One region of the Streptomyces sp. NPDC050546 genome, then DNA from elsewhere that is predicted to be linked to it. Evidence: riboswitches for the same ligand, from Rfam matches in the RefSeq annotation. Region 1 holds a riboswitch; each other region holds the start of a gene.

Region 1 (4,129 bases):
GTCACTGCTGTCTTCGCGAAAGGTCTCCGTATGCTCTCCGGGAACGGTCGGCACCGTCGCCCCCGCCAGGCTCCGGCACTCCTCCTCGCGGCCGGAGTGACCGGCTCCGCCATCGCGATCCCGCTCCTCGGGGCCTCCGGCGCCAGCGCCGCCGACGGCACGACCTGGGACCGGGTCGCGGACTGCGAGACCGGCGGTGCCTGGAGCCAGAACAGTGGCAACGGGTACTTCGGCGGCCTGCAGTTGTCGCAGGAGGACTGGGAGAACCACGGCGGCCTCGACTACGCCCCGAGCGCCGACCTGGCCAGCCGTTCCCAGCAGATAGCCGTGGCCGAGAGAATCCTCGCCGACCAGGGAGCCGGCGCCTGGCGCACCTGCGGACTGCTCTCCGGCCTCGAGCAGGACAAGAAGTCATCCGATTCAAGCGACTCATCCGATTCTTCGGATTCGTCCGGATTGCTCGACTCTCTCGGCTCATCCCCTTCCCCGTCCGACTCGCCGTCCTCCGGCGCGCCGTCGACTTCGCAGGACGAAGGCTCCAAGTCCGACAAGTCGCCCGAATCCGGGGACTCCACCGCGCAGGACCAGGAGCCCGGCAGCTCCCCGTCGGCCACGCCCGAGGGTGGCAAGTCCGACAACTCACGGCAGGGCGACGAATCTTCGGCCCCCGCCGAGACCGGAACGGACACCGGCTCCGGCCGTCACCGCGGCCCCAGCGCCGACGAAACCCGCACGCCCGAGAGCGGCCGTACGGACGAGTCCACCGGCCGTCACGCCTCGCGCGGCGACGAGGGCTCCGACGACGCGTCCGACGGTGCCTACATCGTGGGTATCGGCGACAGCCTCTGGTCCATCGCCGACTCCCTTGACATCAGCGGCGGATGGCACGAGCTCTACGACGGCAACAAGAAGGCCGTCGGTGCCGACCCGAACCTCATCCGCCCCGGTGAGAAGCTCACCGTAGAGGGCGAAGCGGACGGGAAGTAGCTGTTCGGGCAGTGCGGAAACGGGGGCGGAAGTCGCCCCGAAACCGTGCGAGTTCGCGTCATGTTTCGCGGCGAATGTCCCGTTTGATGCCCGTGAGAGATAGATCTCAGAAGCCCTGATCGTCTTTGAAATTCGGCGGATCGCGTGGCTACGGTCGGGACCGCTCGTCACCACGAGCCCCGGCTGCCGCAACGCCGAATCCTGCCAGCGGCCGCACGGGAACAGTCGTCGCGTCAAGCGCCGTAGGCAGGAGCGGGGGACCCAAGGTAGGTGCCCGACCGGCCAGTTGCGCCGGAAGGGCTTGGGGTGAAGCCGTGTCCCGGGAGGGACGCGGCCGGGCAACTCAACCGGCCCGAACCCGACAGCTCACCTCGCAGGCGTCGGTGAGGGGATCCTTCCATGCTGTTTTCCAGCAAGGGCAAGCACCGCCGTCCGTCCAAGGCCAGCCGTGCCATCGCCGTCGCCGGTGTCACCGGCGCCGCTGTCGCCGCCCCGCTGATGGCCGCCGGCGGCGCTTCCGCCGCCACCGCCTCGGAGTGGGACGCCGTCGCCCAGTGCGAGGCCGGGGGCAACTGGTCCATCAACACCGGCAACGGCTACTACGGCGGTCTGCAGTTCTCCGCCTCCACCTGGTCCGGCTACGGCGGCACCAAGTACGCCGCCACCGCCGACCAGGCCACCAAGGAGCAGCAGATCGAGATCGGCGAGAAGGTCCTCGCGGGCCAGGGCAAGGGTGCCTGGCCGGTCTGCGGCAAGGGCCTGTCGAACGCCAGCGGCGGTGGCTCCTCCTCGGACGACTCCGGCGACTCCGGCAGCTCCTCGCAGCAGAGCGAGCAGAGCACCGAGTCCCGCGAGACCCAGCAGCAGCCGGCCTCCCGCTCCGACGAGCGCCCGGCCGCGAAGAAGACCGTCACCACCCCGACCGGCGAGAAGGTCAAGAAGGGCGACGGCGAGTACAAGGTCGTCAAGGGCGACACCCTCAGCTCGATCGCGTCGGACAAGAAGGTCGAGGGCGGCTGGGAGAAGCTGTTCCAGCTGAACAAGGACATCGTCGAGGACGCCAACCTCATCTACCCGGGCCAGCAGCTGCACCTGAAGTAAGCAGCGGCCCTCCGCCCCTCAGGGGGCGGCCCCCGTCCCCACGGGCTCCCCGCTCCGGTGCGTCTTCCCCCCGTACGCACCGGGGCGGGGTTTTTTCTGCCCGGTTTTTCCACAACCGTCTTTGTTCCGTTCGGAAACAATTTACGCTCGGTTCTGTCCATGGGGTGGGCGACCCGGTGGCCGATCGGCCGGAGCCGGTTAGGCTCATGTCGCGAGCCACCACGGCCCGCACCTCGCCGGGTCCCCGCGACCCGCGTACCCGCGTCACATAAGAAGGAGATGCTCGTGCCGTCCATCGACGTCGTCGTAGCCCGGGAAATCCTGGACTCCCGAGGCAACCCCACGGTCGAGGTCGAGGTCGGCCTCGACGACGGCAGCACCGGTCGTGCCGCCGTTCCGTCCGGCGCCTCCACGGGCGCCTTCGAGGCCATCGAGCTGCGCGACGGCGACTCGAACCGCTACCTCGGCAAGGGTGTGGAGAAGGCCGTCCTCGCGGTCATCGAGCAGATCGGCCCGGAGCTCGTCGGCTACGACGCCACCGAGCAGCGCCTGATCGACCAGGCCATGTTCGACCTGGACGCCACCGACAACAAGGGCTCCCTCGGCGCCAACGCCATCCTCGGCGTCTCCCTCGCCGTCGCCCACGCCGCCTCCGAGGCCAGCGACCTGCCGCTGTTCCGCTACCTGGGCGGCCCGAACGCGCACCTGCTGCCGGTGCCGATGATGAACATCCTGAATGGCGGCTCGCACGCCGACTCCAACGTGGACATCCAGGAGTTCATGATCGCCCCGATCGGCGCGGAGTCCTTCTCCGAGGCCCTGCGCTGGGGCGCCGAGGTCTACCACACGCTGAAGAAGGTCCTGAAGAGCAAGGGCCTGGCCACCGGCCTCGGCGACGAGGGCGGCTTCGCCCCGAACCTCGGCTCCAACCGCGAGGCCCTCGACCTCATCCTCGAGGCGATCAAGGAGGCCGGCTACACGCCCGGCGAGCAGATCGCCCTCGCCCTCGACGTGGCCGCGTCCGAGTTCTACAAGGACGGCGCCTACACCTTCGAGGGCAAGACGCGCTCCGCCGCCGAGATGACCGAGTACTACGCCGAGCTCGTCGACGCGTACCCGCTCGTCTCCATCGAGGACCCGCTGTTCGAGGACGACTGGGACGGCTGGAAGGTCCTCACCGAGAAGCTCGGCGACAAGGTCCAGATCGTCGGCGACGACCTGTTCGTCACCAACCCCGAGCGCCTCGCCCGCGGCATCGACGAGAACGCCGCCAACGCCCTGCTGGTCAAGGTCAACCAGATCGGTTCGCTGACCGAGACCCTGGACGCCGTCGAGCTGGCCCAGCGCAACGGCTTCAAGTGCATGATGTCCCACCGCTCCGGCGAGACCGAGGACGTCACCATCGCCGACCTGGCCGTCGCCACCAACTGCGGCCAGATCAAGACCGGTGCCCCGGCCCGCTCCGAGCGTGTCGCCAAGTACAACCAGCTGCTGCGCATCGAGGAGATCCTCGACGACGCGGCGGTCTACGCCGGCCGCAGCGCCTTCCCGCGCTTCAAGGGCTGACCCGGGTGACCCGTTAAGGGTCAAGCCTGAGCCAGTCGTACGTACGTCCCCGTACTCGGTCCCGTACCGTGTCCGGGGACGTACGCGCGTTGGACGGTGGAGCGGGAGAGCGGGGAGACCATGGCCGTGAAGGACCGGGACCGTTTCTCCACCGCGACCAGGATCCGGCTGCTCGGCGAGCAGACCGCGGCCCGGGTCTACCGCTCCCAGACCCGGCGCCAGGCCCGCCGCTCCCGGCTGACCGGCCGGGCCGCGCTGCTCGCCCTGGTGATGTGCACGCTGATCGTGGCGCTGGCCTACCCGATGCGGGAGTACGTCTCCCAGCGCGCCGAGATCGACGACCTCCAGCGCGAACAGCAGCAGGCCCGACAGCGTGTCGAACGGCTGCGCGACCAGAAGGCGCGCTGGCAGGACGACGCGTACGCGGAGCAGCAGATCCGGCAGCGGTTGCACTACGTCATGCCGGGGGAGACGG
Region 2 (4,129 bases), on a different contig from region 1:
CGCCTCCGACGCCGAGGGCGCGGACATCGCCCTGGACCGGCTCGCCAAGCTGGTCTCCGAGGGTCTCGAGGAGCTTCCCGAGACCGTCTGAGTATTTCCCCGCGCCCGACCCGGCGCACCCTGAAGGGCTCGTCCGAATTCACCGGGCGAGCCCTTCGCTTTTTCCGTGCATTTCCTGTCGGCGGGCAGCGGAAATAATCCCCCACGAATTCCCCGCTCTTTGTATACGGCTCCCGTGTTAATGCCGCAGGCTTGCCGTGTTTACGGCATGTTGCGAGTTCCTCACACGCTCGGCGCGCTCCCCGGCGGAGCCGAAACGCAGCCGGTGCGCGGCCGTCGCGCGCTCGGTGTGCAGCGCCGTGACCGCCCGCGCGCGCTCGCCGTCCCCGCGCGCCACCGCGTCCACGATCGCCCCGTGCTCGGCCCAGGACTCCACGGGTCCGGCCGGTGCCTCCACGGCGTACATCCAGGCGATCTTGTGCCGGAGCTGGGTGAGCATCGAGGTCAGCGCGGGGCTGCCGGAGGCCTGGGCGAGCGTCTCGTGGAACCAGCCGCCCAGCGAGCGGAGGTCGTCGCTGTTGCCCCGGCGGGCGCGCTCCTGGCCGAGCCTGACCAGGCCGCGCAGGACCTTCAGATGAGCCTCGGTGCGGCGCTGGGCGGCGCGGGCGGCACCCAGCGGCTCCAGCAGCATGCGCATCTCCAGCAGGTCGGCGGCCTCCTGCTCGGTGGGTTCGGCGACGCACGCGCCCGCGTGCCGCCGGGTGACCACGAAGCCCTCGGCCTCCAGCGTGCGCAGGGCCTCCCGGACGGGGACACGCGAGACGCCGTAGCGGCGCGCGAGCAGCTCCTCGGTGAGCCGACTGCCGCGCTCGTAGACACCCGCGACGATGTCGTCCCGGATGGCCGTGCACACCGCGTGCGCGGGAATACGCATGACCGACCTCCGCTTAATCCCCGTGAAACGTCGACTGGTGACGTGTGTTCCGTGACTCTATTGCAATGAGCCGGAATTTCCGACGGCGTACAGGAATCCAGGGATATTTTTTGGACAGCCGGCCGTGGCGAACGCCGAAAGCCCCGGCTCGGGGAGCCGGGGCTTTCGGGAAGCGGAGCAGTCGCCGCCGGACGCTCAGACGTCCACGCCGTGCGAGCGGAGGTAGGCCACGGGGTCGATGTCGGAGCCGTAGTCGGGTCCGGTGCGGGCCTCGAAGTGCAGATGCGGGCCGGTGACGTTGCCGGTGGCGCCGGACAGGCCGATCTGCTGGCCGGGCGTGACCTTCTGCCCCACCGAGACGCTGCTGGACGACAGGTGGCCGTACTGGGTGTACGTCCCGTCGTTCATCTTGATCACGACCTGGTTGCCGTAGGAACCGCCCCAGCCGGCCTCGACGACCTCACCCATGCCGACCGAGTGGACGGCCGTGCCGCTGGAGGCGTGGAAGTCGACACCGGTGTGGCTGCCGGAGGACCAGACGGCACCGCCGGACTTGTAGCCGGTGGAGACGTACGAGCCGGAGATCGGGGACACGAAGGTGTTGAGACGCTTGCGCTCGGCCTCGCGGGCGGCGCGCTCCTTGGCCTCGCGGGCCTCCTCGGCCCTCTCCTTGGCCTCCTTGGCCGCCTCGGCTGCCCGCTTGCGGGCGGCCTCCTCGGCCTTCTTCTTGGCGGCGGCCTCTTCGGCCGCCTGCTTCTGGGCGACGGCCTGGGCGTCGATCTTCTGGGCCACGGTGTCGCCCATGGTCACGACCGGGGTGAGGCCCGTCTGCTCGGCGGCGGGCTCCGCGGCGAAGGCCGGGGCGGCCACGGTGCCGACGACGCCGGTGGTGGCGAGAGCCGCGACGCCCGCTGCGTGGGCCGTGCGGCGCTGGATCCTGCTGGGACGACGGTGCTTCCCGGTGGCGCGCGTGAACGCCATGTGGTGGCTGTTCCTTTCCTTCCCTCTCGCCTACCGGGTTAGCTGACGGGTTCGGAGCAGGAAGGTCTCCTACGGACCCCCTCGCGACTCGCGCGGGCGTCCGATTCACCCCAGGGACTGCGGTGGGTCCCCGGCTCCCCTGGCTCGCGCCGTACGGGGACTCGGCGATGACTGTCCGGTGCCGCGGGTGCGGCGCACTGCCTGACGAACAGCCCGGACGACGCTAAGCGGCGCCACTTTCAATTCCCAAACGGATCCCGGCTTTTGTAGCGCATCCCACAGGGCAGACGGGCAACTCCCATCCCAATTCGGGCATAAAGGAGCCCTGGTGCCTTAGAAGACAACCAGGGCCCCTACGCGCGCGGCGCTCGCCTCCCGCTACTCGGCGGCGACCACGGCGACTTCACCGATGCCGAGGGCCTCGACCGGGCCCTTGATCTGCGCCGCGTCTCCGACCAGGACGGTCACCAGACGGTCCACCGGGAAGGCGCTGACGGCCGCCGCGGTGGCCTCCACGGTGCCGGTCGCGGCGAGCTGCCGGTACAGCGCGGCCTGGTAGTCGTCGGGCAGGTGCTGCTCGACCTGGTCCGCCAGCGTGCTCGCGACGGCCGCCGCCGTCTCGTACTTCAGCGGCGCCACGCCGACCAGGTTCTGCACGGCGACGTCCCGCTCGGCGTCGGTCAGCCCTTCGGCGGCGAGGGTACGCAGCACCGTCCAGAGGTCCTGGAGGGCGGGGCCGGTGTTGGGCGTGTCCACGGAGCCGCTGATGGCGAGCATCGCGGCACCGGTCCCGTCCGGGGCGGACCTGAGGACCTGGGCGAACGCCCGCACACCGTAGGTGTATCCCTTCTCCTCGCGCAGGACGCGGTCCAGACGGGAGGTGAGGGTGCCGCCGAGGCAGTACGTGCCGAGCACCTGGGCGGGCCAGACGCGGTCGTGGCGGTCCGAGCCGATCCGGCCGATGAGCAGCTGCGTCTGGACGGCGCCCGGGCGGTCCACGACGATGACCCGGCCCGTGTCGTCGGCGGTCACCGGCGGCACCGGCCGCGGCTCGGCCGAGGAGCCGGTCCAGGCGCCCAGCGTGTCGCCGAGCAGCGCGTCGAGGTCGATGCCGGTGAGGTCGCCGACGACCACGGCGGTGGCGGTCGCCGGGCGGACGTGCTTCTCGTAGTAGGCGCGTACGGCCGCGGAGTCGATCGCGGCGACCGTCTCCTCGCTGCCCTGCCGGGGCCGCGACATGCGCGCGTCCGCCGGGAACAGCTCCTTGGAGAGCTCCTTGGCGGCACGGCGGGCGGGGTTGGCCAGCTCGTGCGGGATCTCGTCGAGGCGGTTGTTGACCAGCCGCTCGACCTCGCTGTCCGCGAACGCGGGCGCCCTGAGGGCGTCGGCGATCAGGTTGAGCCCCTTGGCGAGCCGGGAGGCCGGCACCTCCAGGCTCAGCCGGACGCCCGGGTGGTCGGCGTGCGCGTCGAGGGTGGCGCCGGCGCGCTCCAGCTCGGCGGCGAACTCCTCGGCGGAGTGCTTGTCGGTGCCCTCGGAGAAGGCCCGGGCCATGATCGTGGCCACCCCGTCGAGGCCGGCCGGCTCGGCGTCCAGGGGCGCGTCCAGCAGCACCTCCACGGCGACGACCTGCTGGCCGGGGCGGTGGCAGCGCAGCACGGTGAGGCCGTTGTCGAGCGTGCCGCGCTCGGGGGCCGGGAAGGCCCACGGCTTGGCGTCGCCCGCCTGCGGCTGCGGGTGGAAGTCCATCGTGGCGAGCTCGGTCACTTGGCCGCCTCCTCGTTCTCGTTCGTGGCCGCGGCTGCGGTGCCCTCGGTGCTGTCGGCGTCCTCGCCGGTCTCGTCCGCGACGGGCTCGTAGACGAGCACCGCGCGGTTGTCGGGCCGCAGGCGGGCCTTGGCGACCTCCTGGACCTCCTTGGCCGTCACCGCCAGCACGCGCTGCACGGCGGTCAGGGCGAGCTGCGGGTCGCCGAACAGCACGGCGTACCGGCACAGTTCGTCGGCGCGGCCGGCGACCGTGCCGAGCCGGTCCAGCCACTCGCGCTCCAACTGGGCCTGGGCGCGCTCCATCTCCTCGTCCGTGGGGCCTTCCTCGGCGAACCGGGCGAGCTCCTCGTCGATGGCGGTCTCGATGACCGGCACCTCGACATCACCGGACGTCTTCACGTCCAGCCACCCCAGGGAGGGCGCCCCGGCGAGCCGCAGCAGGCCG
Region 3 (4,129 bases), on a different contig from region 1:
TGTCGAGGCCCTCGTCCTGGAGGGCGTACGCGTCGAGCTTGTTGTAGAGGCCGATGCCCCGGCCCTCCTGGCGGAGGTAGAGGAGCACGCCGCCGCGGTCGGCTATGCGCTCGACCGCCTCGCGCAGCTGCGGACCGCAGTCGCAGCGGGCCGAGCCGAACACGTCCCCGGTCAGGCACTCCGAGTGCAGTCGCACCAGCGGGACCGGGCCCGGCTCGCCCAGGACGACGGCCACGTGCTCCTGGTCGTCGGCCAGTCCGTGGAAGGTGACGACTTCGGCGTCGACCTGGTAGCCGTCGTGGAAGCGAAGCGGTACCCGGACGCGGGAGCGCGGGGTGGCGAGTGCGGCGGGGGTGTCGGGCATGCGGGGCCTCCGGGTTCCGTTCCTGTTCGGCTGCACAGCCGTCTGCTTCAGATTTGAAGCAGATCCACGGTTCGGAACACTACCCTTGCTTTAAATTTGAAGCAACGAGCTTCAGCCTCTTGTGACGTGCCTCACTAATGTGCCCCAAGGGGTCCCAGGGAGCCGCCTCACGAACAGGCCGTGGAGGACCTCCGCCGCCACGGCACGTCGTCCGACGTCGGCCGGGTCCCGTCCTCCTGGAGCCCCTGCGCGATCGCCGCGGAGATCTCCTCCAGCTGCGCCACCTGCTCCTCGCTGAGCCGGTCGAAGACGAAGCTCCGCACGGTCTCGACATGCCCCGGCGCCGCCCGCTCCAGTACGGCGAACCCCGCCTCGGTCAGCGCGGCGATGCTGCCCCGCTTGTCGTACCGGCAGGCCTCGCGCCGCAGCATGCCGTCCTTCTCCAGCCGTGTCACCGCGTACGTCAGGCGGCTGCGGGTGATCTTCAGCCGCTCGGCGAGATCGGTCATGCGCAGACGCTGTTCGGGGGACTCCGACAGGACGGACAGGATGGAGTAGTAAAGGTGCGGCATGCCGGCGTCCTGCTGGAGCTGCCGGTCGATCGCGTCCTCCAGGAGCAGTGAGGAGGCGATGTACGCGCGCCAGGCGCGTTGCTCCTCGGGGGTGAGCCAGCGAGTCGTCATGCCGCCAGTGTAGGTTTGTTTCAAACTTGAACCAAGACCCGGCGGGACATGCCCTAGGTCCCGCCCGTCCGCCGTCCCATCCGACCGGGGAGCGTCGATGCCTCACCCGTACGTCCTGCTGTCCGCCGCCGTCTCCCTCGACGGCTATCTGGACGACACCGGGCCCGAACGCCTGCTGCTGTCCGGCCCGGCCGATTTCGACCGGGTCGACGAGGTCCGGGCGTCCGTCGACGCGATCCTGGTCGGCGCCGGCACCATCCGCGCCGACAACCCGCGCCTGCTGGTCAACTCGGACGAGCGCCGCGCCGCCCGTACGGCCGCCGGCCGACCCGAGTACCCCCTCAAGGTCACCGTCAGCGGCACCGGCGACCTCGACCCGGAGGCGCGGTTCTGGCACACCGGCGGCGAGAAGGTCCTGTACACGACCGACCAGGGCGCCGAGCGTGCCCGGGCCCTCGGCCTCGCCACCGACGTGGTCCCCCTCGGTGCCGACCTCGACTGGCGCCGGCTCCTCACCCATCTGCACGACGTACGGGGCGTACGACGTCTCATGGTCGAGGGCGGCGGCCTGATCCACACCCAGCTCCTCACCCAGGGCCTCGCCGACGAACTCCAGCTCGTCCTCGCCCCGCTCTTCGTGGGCGATCCGAAGGCCCCCCGCCTCTTCGGGCCCGGCGGCTACCAGGGCGGCCGGCTCCGGCTGCTGGAGACACGTCGCATCGAGGACGTGGTCCTCATGCGCTACGAACCCACCGCCCCGGGCACCGGCTCCCTCCCCATCGCCGCCGACCACCACTGGCTGGCCCTCGCCTGCGAACTGGCGGACCTCTGCCCGCCGTCGGACACGGCGTTCAGCGTGGGCGCGGTGGTGGTCGCGGCCGACGGCACGGAACTGGCCCGCGGCCACTCCCGCGAGGGCGGCGACCCCCTCGCGCACGCCGAGGAGGCGGCCCTGGCGAAGCTCGACCCGTCCGACCCGCGCCTCGCCGGCGCCACGGTCTACAGCAGCCTGGAGCCCTGTGCCCGCCGCGCCTCCCGCCCCGCACCCTGCGCCCGGCTGCTCCTCGACGCGGGCGTACGCCGCGTGGTCACGGCCTGGCGCGAGCCGGACACCTTCGTCCAGGGCGCCGACGGCAGCGGAGTCCTGGCGGCCGGCGGGGCGGAGGTCGTCGTCCTCCCGGAGCACGAGCAGCGGGCCAAGGCCCCGAACCGTCATCTGCTGTAGGGGCGGGCGAGGGCGGATCCTGCCGCTGAGCACGACGTGGTCAAGAGTGGTCCCGCGGATGGCGTACACTGGAATCACAACGACGCGGGGTGGAGCAGCTCGGTAGCTCGCTGGGCTCATAACCCAGAGGTCGCAGGTTCAAATCCTGTCCCCGCTACTGAAGGCCGAGGGCCGGAATCCGAAAGGGTTCCGGCCCTCGGTGTATTTCTGCTTTCCGCACCGCGGTTACTGCCCGTGAGTGAAGGGCGCCGCTCCGCAGAACAACTGACACGCCGTCAATACCCAGCAGTCACTTGCGGAACGGGCAACTCGCCCGATTTGGGCCGGTCATGGCAGGTAAGTCCGCACGAAAAAGGTTAATGATCAAGTGGAATCGCTGGAATCCACTCCCCGGGTCTATTAACGTTCGATAACGCAGCGCGGTCGTCCCAGCCGTCACAGAAGGCGGCTCCGTGCGCACGCGCCGAATCCCGAAAGGGAACCGGGGAACCACCACTTGGGGTGAATCGGGCGTAAACCGCCGTGGAAGCACGGTCGGTATACGCGCGTAGGAGACCTTCCTGCTCCGAACCCGTCAGCTAACCCGGTAGGCGAGAAGGAAGGAAAGGAGTACGCCCACGTGGCGTCCAACCGGCCTGCCCCCGCGGCCCCGTTCGCGCGGAACGAGCGCGACACCGAAACTTTCGGCTACGGCGGTCAGCGCACCGACGAGGGCCCGTTCCAGGAGTGGAACCCCACCGAGGAATCCATCCGTCCCGTCCGTGGCCGGCATCGCGTCACCAAGCAGCGCGGCGGAGGCCTCGCCCGCAGCTCCACCGTCCTGGGCGTCGGCGTCATAGCCGCCGTGGGCGCGGGCGGCATGGCCAGCGCCCAGACCGGTAAGCCGCCGGTGTCCATCTCCGTGCCGGACCTGCCCTCGGTGGGTTCCCTCATCTCGGACGACGACACCCCCGCGGGCTCCTCCACTCCGCTCAGCGGCCTCGGCACGACGGCCACAGCGGACACCGAGCAGAACTCCTCCGGCGCCGGCGAGGCGCTGCGCGCCCGGATCATGGCCCAGGTCGAGCACCAGCAGGACCAGATCGACACCAAGGCCGCGCAGGACGCCGCCGACGCCGCCGAGAAGGCGGCCGCGGAAGCCGTGGCCAAGGCCAAGGAAGAGGCCAAGGCCAAGGCCGCCGAGGCCAAGAAGAAGGCGGAGGAGGCGGCCGAGAAGAAGGCCGAGGCCGAGCGGCTCGCCGCCCTCGCCAAGCAGTTCACGCTGCCGACCTCCTCGTACACCCTCACCTCGACCTTCGGTCAGGCCGGCGCCTACTGGTCCTCCGGCTACCACACGGGTCTCGACTTCGCCGCCCCCACGGGCACGCCGATCAAGGCGGTGCACAGCGGCACCATCACCGAGGCGGGCTGGAACGGCTCGTACGGCTACAAGACGGTCCTCACCCTCGATGACGGCACGGAGATCTGGTACGCGCACCAGTCCTCCATCGGCGTCAGCGTCGGCCAGAAGGTCAGCACGGGCGATGTCATCGGCCGCGTCGGCGCCACCGGCAACGTCACCGGGGCCCATCTGCACCTCGAAGTTCACTCCGGCGGTTCCAGCAGCGGGATCGACCCGATGGCGTGGCTGCGGGGCAAGGGCCTGACCCCGTAAGCGCCACAAGCCAGTCGAAGCACCGGCAGCCCTGACGACGACCCCCCGACGTCAGGGCTGCCGGTCTTTGGTTTACAGGACCTTTGCGTCCGCTCCGGAATGAGCCGCTCTGGCACGGCCGTTGACGAGAGGCATGACTTCCCTTCGCAAGCTCGGCTCCTCCGACCTCGAGATCTTCCCCCTCGCCCTCGGCGGCAACGTCT
Region 4 (4,129 bases), on a different contig from region 1:
CTCGTAGCCCTTCTCCACGTCGATGACGTAGGTGGCGTGCTCCTCGGCCGCGTACCGGACGAACAGCCGCTGCTCGGCCTCCAGGTTGTCGAAGGCGAAGCTCGACACCGAGCAGGCCCGCAGGAGCCGGCCCGTGTCCAGGTCGAGGCCCGGCCGCAGGATCGCCCCCTGCGCGTCCGAGACGCCCAGCCCGATCGCCCGGCCCTGGCCCAACGGGCCCCGTTCATGGGGCAGGAAGCCGACCGGCTCCAGCCCCTCGTACACCACCGCGACCCGGGCCCGCGGCCTCACCAGGCCGACGGCTTCGGTGAACTCCGGTTCCATGAAAGGGTTGCGTGGTGCCTCGGAAGCAGCGCGCAGTGCGCGCCAGCGCTCCCTTTCCCCTTCGCCGAGCTCCCCGGGCCCAGCCACGCGAATGCGCCCACTGCTCAACCTGACCCCCCGATCAAGTCCCCCCTGGACACTTGGAAGGTACCGCCCGAGACGGCCTCGCCGGTAGGTAGCGGACCATGTTGTTGCCAACTGGTACAGAGGCCTTCAACCGGGCAATCGGTGTCCCCGGCGCGATGAAACGAAGGGCCGCGCTGTCCGTATTCTCAGATCATGGCCGCACCCATCGCATATTCACTCATCGCCACCGACCTGGACGGAACGCTGCTGCGCGGCGACGACACCCTCTCCGACCGGTCGCTCGCCGTGCTCGCTCGGGTGGCGGAGGCCGGTGCCCAGCACCTCGTCGTGACGGGCCGGCCGGCGCCGCGTGTGCGACCGCTCCTCGACGACCTCCGCTGCACGGGGCTCGCGGTGTGCGGGCAGGGCGCGCAGGTGTACGACGCCGGCGCGGACCGGCTGCTGTGGTCCATCACCCTGGACCGGGAACTGGCGGAGACCGCGCTCGGCAAGATCGAGGCCGAGGTGGGGCAGGTGTACGCCGCGGTCGACCAGGACGGGGTCGACGGGCTCACGCTCATCGAGCCGGGCTATCTCATGCCGCACCCGACCCTGCCGGCCGTACGGGTCGACCGGCGCGACGACCTGTGGGGCGAGCCGATCAGCAAGGTGCTGCTGCGCCATCCCTACCTGACGGACGACGAGTTGGCGGCGACGGCCCGTTCGGTGGTCGGCTCACTGGCGACGGTGACGATGTCGGGGCCCGGCACGGTCGAGCTCCAGCCGTGCGGCGTCACCAAGGCGACGGGCCTGGCACTGGCCGCCGAGCATCTGGGGCTGCGGCCGGCGGACACCATCGCCTTCGGCGACATGCCCAACGACATCCCGATGTTCGACTGGGCCGCCCACGGCGTCGCGATGGCGAACGCCCATCCCGAACTCAAGGCCGTGGCCGACGAGATCACCCTGTCGAACGAGGACGACGGCATCGCCGTCGTCCTCGAGCGACTGCTGGGCGGGACGGCTCAGTACGGGCCGTTGACGTTGTCGATCGAGCCGTAGCGGTCGGCCGCGTAGTTGCAGGCCGCCGTGATGTTGGCGACCGGGTCGTACGGGTCCCACGACGTGCCGTCCACGTGGTAGGCCTGGAAGGTCGGGTCGATGGTCTGGAGCAGGCCCTTGGACGGGGTGCCCTTGACCGCGTTGGAGTCCCAGTTGTTGATCGCCTGGGGGTTGCCGGACGACTCGCGCATGACGTTGCGGTGGATGCCGTCGTACGACCCCGGAATGCCCTTCTGCGCCATGATGTCCAGCGCCTCGCGGATCCACCCGTCGAGGTTGTCGGCGTAGGTCTTGGCGGAGGCCTGGGTGGCCTTGGCGACGTCACCGGCGGGCTTCGCGGCAGGCTTGGCGGACGACTTGGTCGCCTTCTTCGGGGCGGCGGCCGCCTTGGTCGTCGACACCTTCAGCTTCAGACCCGGGTGGATCAGCTTCGGGTTGTCGCCGATGGCGGAGCGGTTGTCCTTGTAGAGCTTCTTCCAGCCGCCCGAGACGTCGTACTTGTCCGCGATGCGGTAGAGCGTGTCGCCCTTGGTCACGGTGTACGTGAGCGACTTGGCGGGCTTGACCGCCTGGGGCTCTGCGGCGCTCGCGTGCGTCGCGCCGAGGAGCGGGAGGGTCAGTGCCGCTCCGCCGGTGCCGGCGATCGCGATACCTCGGGAGAGCGGGTTGGTTCTGGGGCGACGGTGCTTGCCTCGTCCGGCCATGGCGAAATTCCTCTCCGGCGCCTGCGAGGTGAGCTGTCGGGTTCGGGCCGGGAGGTGCCCGGCCGCGTACGGCGGTGTACTGCCGTGCGCGGCTTCACCCCGAGCCGTGCCGCTGTGCGGACCGGCGACTTACCTGGGTCCCCCGCTCCTGCCCTGCGTGAGTGAGTCGGTTCGTGTGGGGGTCCGGGCGGCGGCAGGATTCGGCGTCCGCCGGACAGGCCGGGAACGTATGCGAGAGCACATGTCGGGAACAAGCGCCGGAGTCACATATTGCGCGGTTGACCTTGGTCGGGGGTGTTTGGCCCGCTTGATCCTTTGCGAGAGCCAAGGCTCAACTGGCGTTCGGCCGAAGGGGGTACGGGGTGATGTCGGGGTGGCGCGACGCAGGGGTTAACGTGATTCAACTCACTGATCACAAGACTGTGGGGCAATTACCGCCAAAGGGGATTTGCTCAATCGTCATGGCAAATCGTGAATATCTCACTATCGGCTGGTAAGTCGACAAATGTCTGTTCTTATGGCCCGATCGAAAACATAACGGTCGTGATCAGATACCACCCGGCCTGTAACCATGGGCGCTGGCGGTGATCGAAACGTGACCGGATACGCTGACTCGAGTGATGGCAGCGACCTATCGACAATCCGCGTAATCACCGGCAGACACAGCAGACAGGAGACCCCTCGTGACCGACGTCGGGCCGTTCGGGCTGAGCGTGCGGGACCAGGCTCTGGAAGCCGATGTCCAGGCCGGGTTGGCGGCTGTCGAGGAAGGCTTGTTCGAGGCCACCAAGAGTGAGGTGCCCTTCATCACGGAGGCCGCGCAGCACCTGGTGCGGGCCGGCGGCAAGCGGTTCCGTCCGTTGCTCGTGATGCTCTCCGCCCAGTTCGGCGACCCGTACGCGCCCGGGATCGTGCCGTCGGCCGTCGTCGTGGAGCTCACCCACCTCGCCACGCTGTACCACGACGACGTGATGGACGAGGCGACGGTGCGCCGCGGGGTCGCGAGCGCGAACACCCGCTGGGACAACTCCGTCGCGGTCCTCACCGGCGACTTCCTCTTCGCCCGTGCCTCGCACACCCTGGCCGACCTCGGCCCGGAGGCGGTGCGGGTGCAGGCCGAGGCGTTCGAACGGCTGGTGACCGGGCAGATCCTGGAGACGGCCGGACCCCAGGACGGCCGCGACCCCGTCGAGCACTACCTGGACGTGCTGGGCGGCAAGACCGGTTCGCTGGTGGCGGTGTCGTGCCGGTTCGGCGCGATGATGTCCGGCGCCGACGAGACGACCGTGGACGTGCTGACCCAGTACGGCGAGCGGCTCGGCGTCGCCTTCCAGCTCGCGGACGACGTCCTGGACATCGCCTCCGACTCGCACGAGTCCGGCAAGACGCCCGGCACCGATCTGCGCGAGGGCATCCCCACGATGCCGGTGCTGCGGCTGCGCGAGCGGGCGGCCCGGCTCGGGCTCGCGGACGACATCGCCCTGTGCGAGCTGCTGGGCTCCGACCTCACCGACGACGAACGGCACGCCGAGGCCCTGCGCCTGCTGCGCGCCCACCCGGCGCTGGAACAGGCCCGGAAGGACACCGTCCGCTACGCCGAGGACGCCCGCTCGGCGCTGGCCCCCCTGCCCGAGTGCGCCGCGAAGACGGCACTCGTGGAGCTGTGCGACGCGGTCGTGCACCGGGCCGGCTAGCCGGCCCTTCCCCGTGCGTCCCCTACGGGTCGGGGGAGAAGCCGCCCCTCCGTGTCATACCCCAGCAGTACGTGGAGTTGAGTCCGGGGTCTGACGTATCTCCCTGGCCGATTTGGTCAGATGGAAACCACGGAAAACACCAAACCTCACCTGTTCGGGTGAGAATGGCGGCTCAGGGACGAGTGCGTGGACGACACGGACAGCCGCCGCCGACCACGGAGGTAGGGCACACATGGCACCGTACACATCCGACGACAGCACGACCGCCGGGGAGGTCGA

Evidence for each region. A riboswitch is a leader RNA that binds a small molecule or an ion and turns the genes downstream of it on or off. The one in region 1 is predicted to bind cyclic di-AMP.
Region 2: it holds a riboswitch for cyclic di-AMP, as region 1 does, so the genes downstream of both, ACIBK5_RS40485 (M23 family metallopeptidase) here and ACIBK5_RS10440 (transglycosylase family protein) in region 1, are expected to answer to the same signal.
Region 3: it holds a riboswitch for cyclic di-AMP, as region 1 does, so the genes downstream of both, ACIBK5_RS41595 (M23 family metallopeptidase) here and ACIBK5_RS10440 (transglycosylase family protein) in region 1, are expected to answer to the same signal.
Region 4: it holds a riboswitch for cyclic di-AMP, as region 1 does, so the genes downstream of both, ACIBK5_RS11970 (LysM peptidoglycan-binding domain-containing protein) here and ACIBK5_RS10440 (transglycosylase family protein) in region 1, are expected to answer to the same signal.

Annotation. Positions count from the first base shown of each region.
Region 1 is NZ_JBITGX010000003.1:521,784-525,912, forward strand. Features, by position in the region: gene ACIBK5_RS10435 (transglycosylase family protein) at 31-987, shown strand; cyclic di-AMP (ydaO/yuaA leader) riboswitch at 1,216-1,382, shown strand; gene ACIBK5_RS10440 (transglycosylase family protein) at 1,387-2,088, shown strand; gene eno (phosphopyruvate hydratase) at 2,374-3,654, shown strand; gene ACIBK5_RS10450 (septum formation initiator family protein) at 3,775-4,129, shown strand, end outside.
Region 2 is NZ_JBITGX010000026.1:12,292-16,420, reverse strand. Features, by position in the region: gene ACIBK5_RS40495 (HPr family phosphocarrier protein) at 1-91, shown strand, start outside; gene ACIBK5_RS40490 (GntR family transcriptional regulator) at 239-934, opposite strand; gene ACIBK5_RS40485 (M23 family metallopeptidase) at 1,130-1,915, opposite strand; cyclic di-AMP (ydaO/yuaA leader) riboswitch at 1,928-2,092, opposite strand; gene ACIBK5_RS40480 (M16 family metallopeptidase) at 2,294-3,682, opposite strand; gene ACIBK5_RS40475 (M16 family metallopeptidase) at 3,679-4,129, opposite strand, start outside.
Region 3 is NZ_JBITGX010000028.1:21,684-25,812, reverse strand. Features, by position in the region: gene ribA (GTP cyclohydrolase II) at 1-364, opposite strand, end outside; gene ACIBK5_RS41610 (MarR family transcriptional regulator) at 532-1,047, opposite strand; gene ACIBK5_RS41605 (dihydrofolate reductase family protein) at 1,145-2,272, shown strand; tRNA gene ACIBK5_RS41600 (tRNA-Met) at 2,356-2,429, shown strand; cyclic di-AMP (ydaO/yuaA leader) riboswitch at 2,724-2,880, shown strand; gene ACIBK5_RS41595 (M23 family metallopeptidase) at 2,892-3,926, shown strand; gene ACIBK5_RS41590 (aldo/keto reductase) at 4,060-4,129, shown strand, end outside.
Region 4 is NZ_JBITGX010000004.1:224,363-228,491, forward strand. Features, by position in the region: gene ACIBK5_RS11960 (GNAT family N-acetyltransferase) at 1-432, opposite strand, end outside; gene ACIBK5_RS11965 (HAD family hydrolase) at 604-1,452, shown strand; gene ACIBK5_RS11970 (LysM peptidoglycan-binding domain-containing protein) at 1,416-2,156, opposite strand; cyclic di-AMP (ydaO/yuaA leader) riboswitch at 2,162-2,338, opposite strand; gene ACIBK5_RS11975 (polyprenyl synthetase family protein) at 2,840-3,850, shown strand; gene ACIBK5_RS11980 (outer membrane lipoprotein carrier protein LolA) at 4,083-4,129, shown strand, end outside.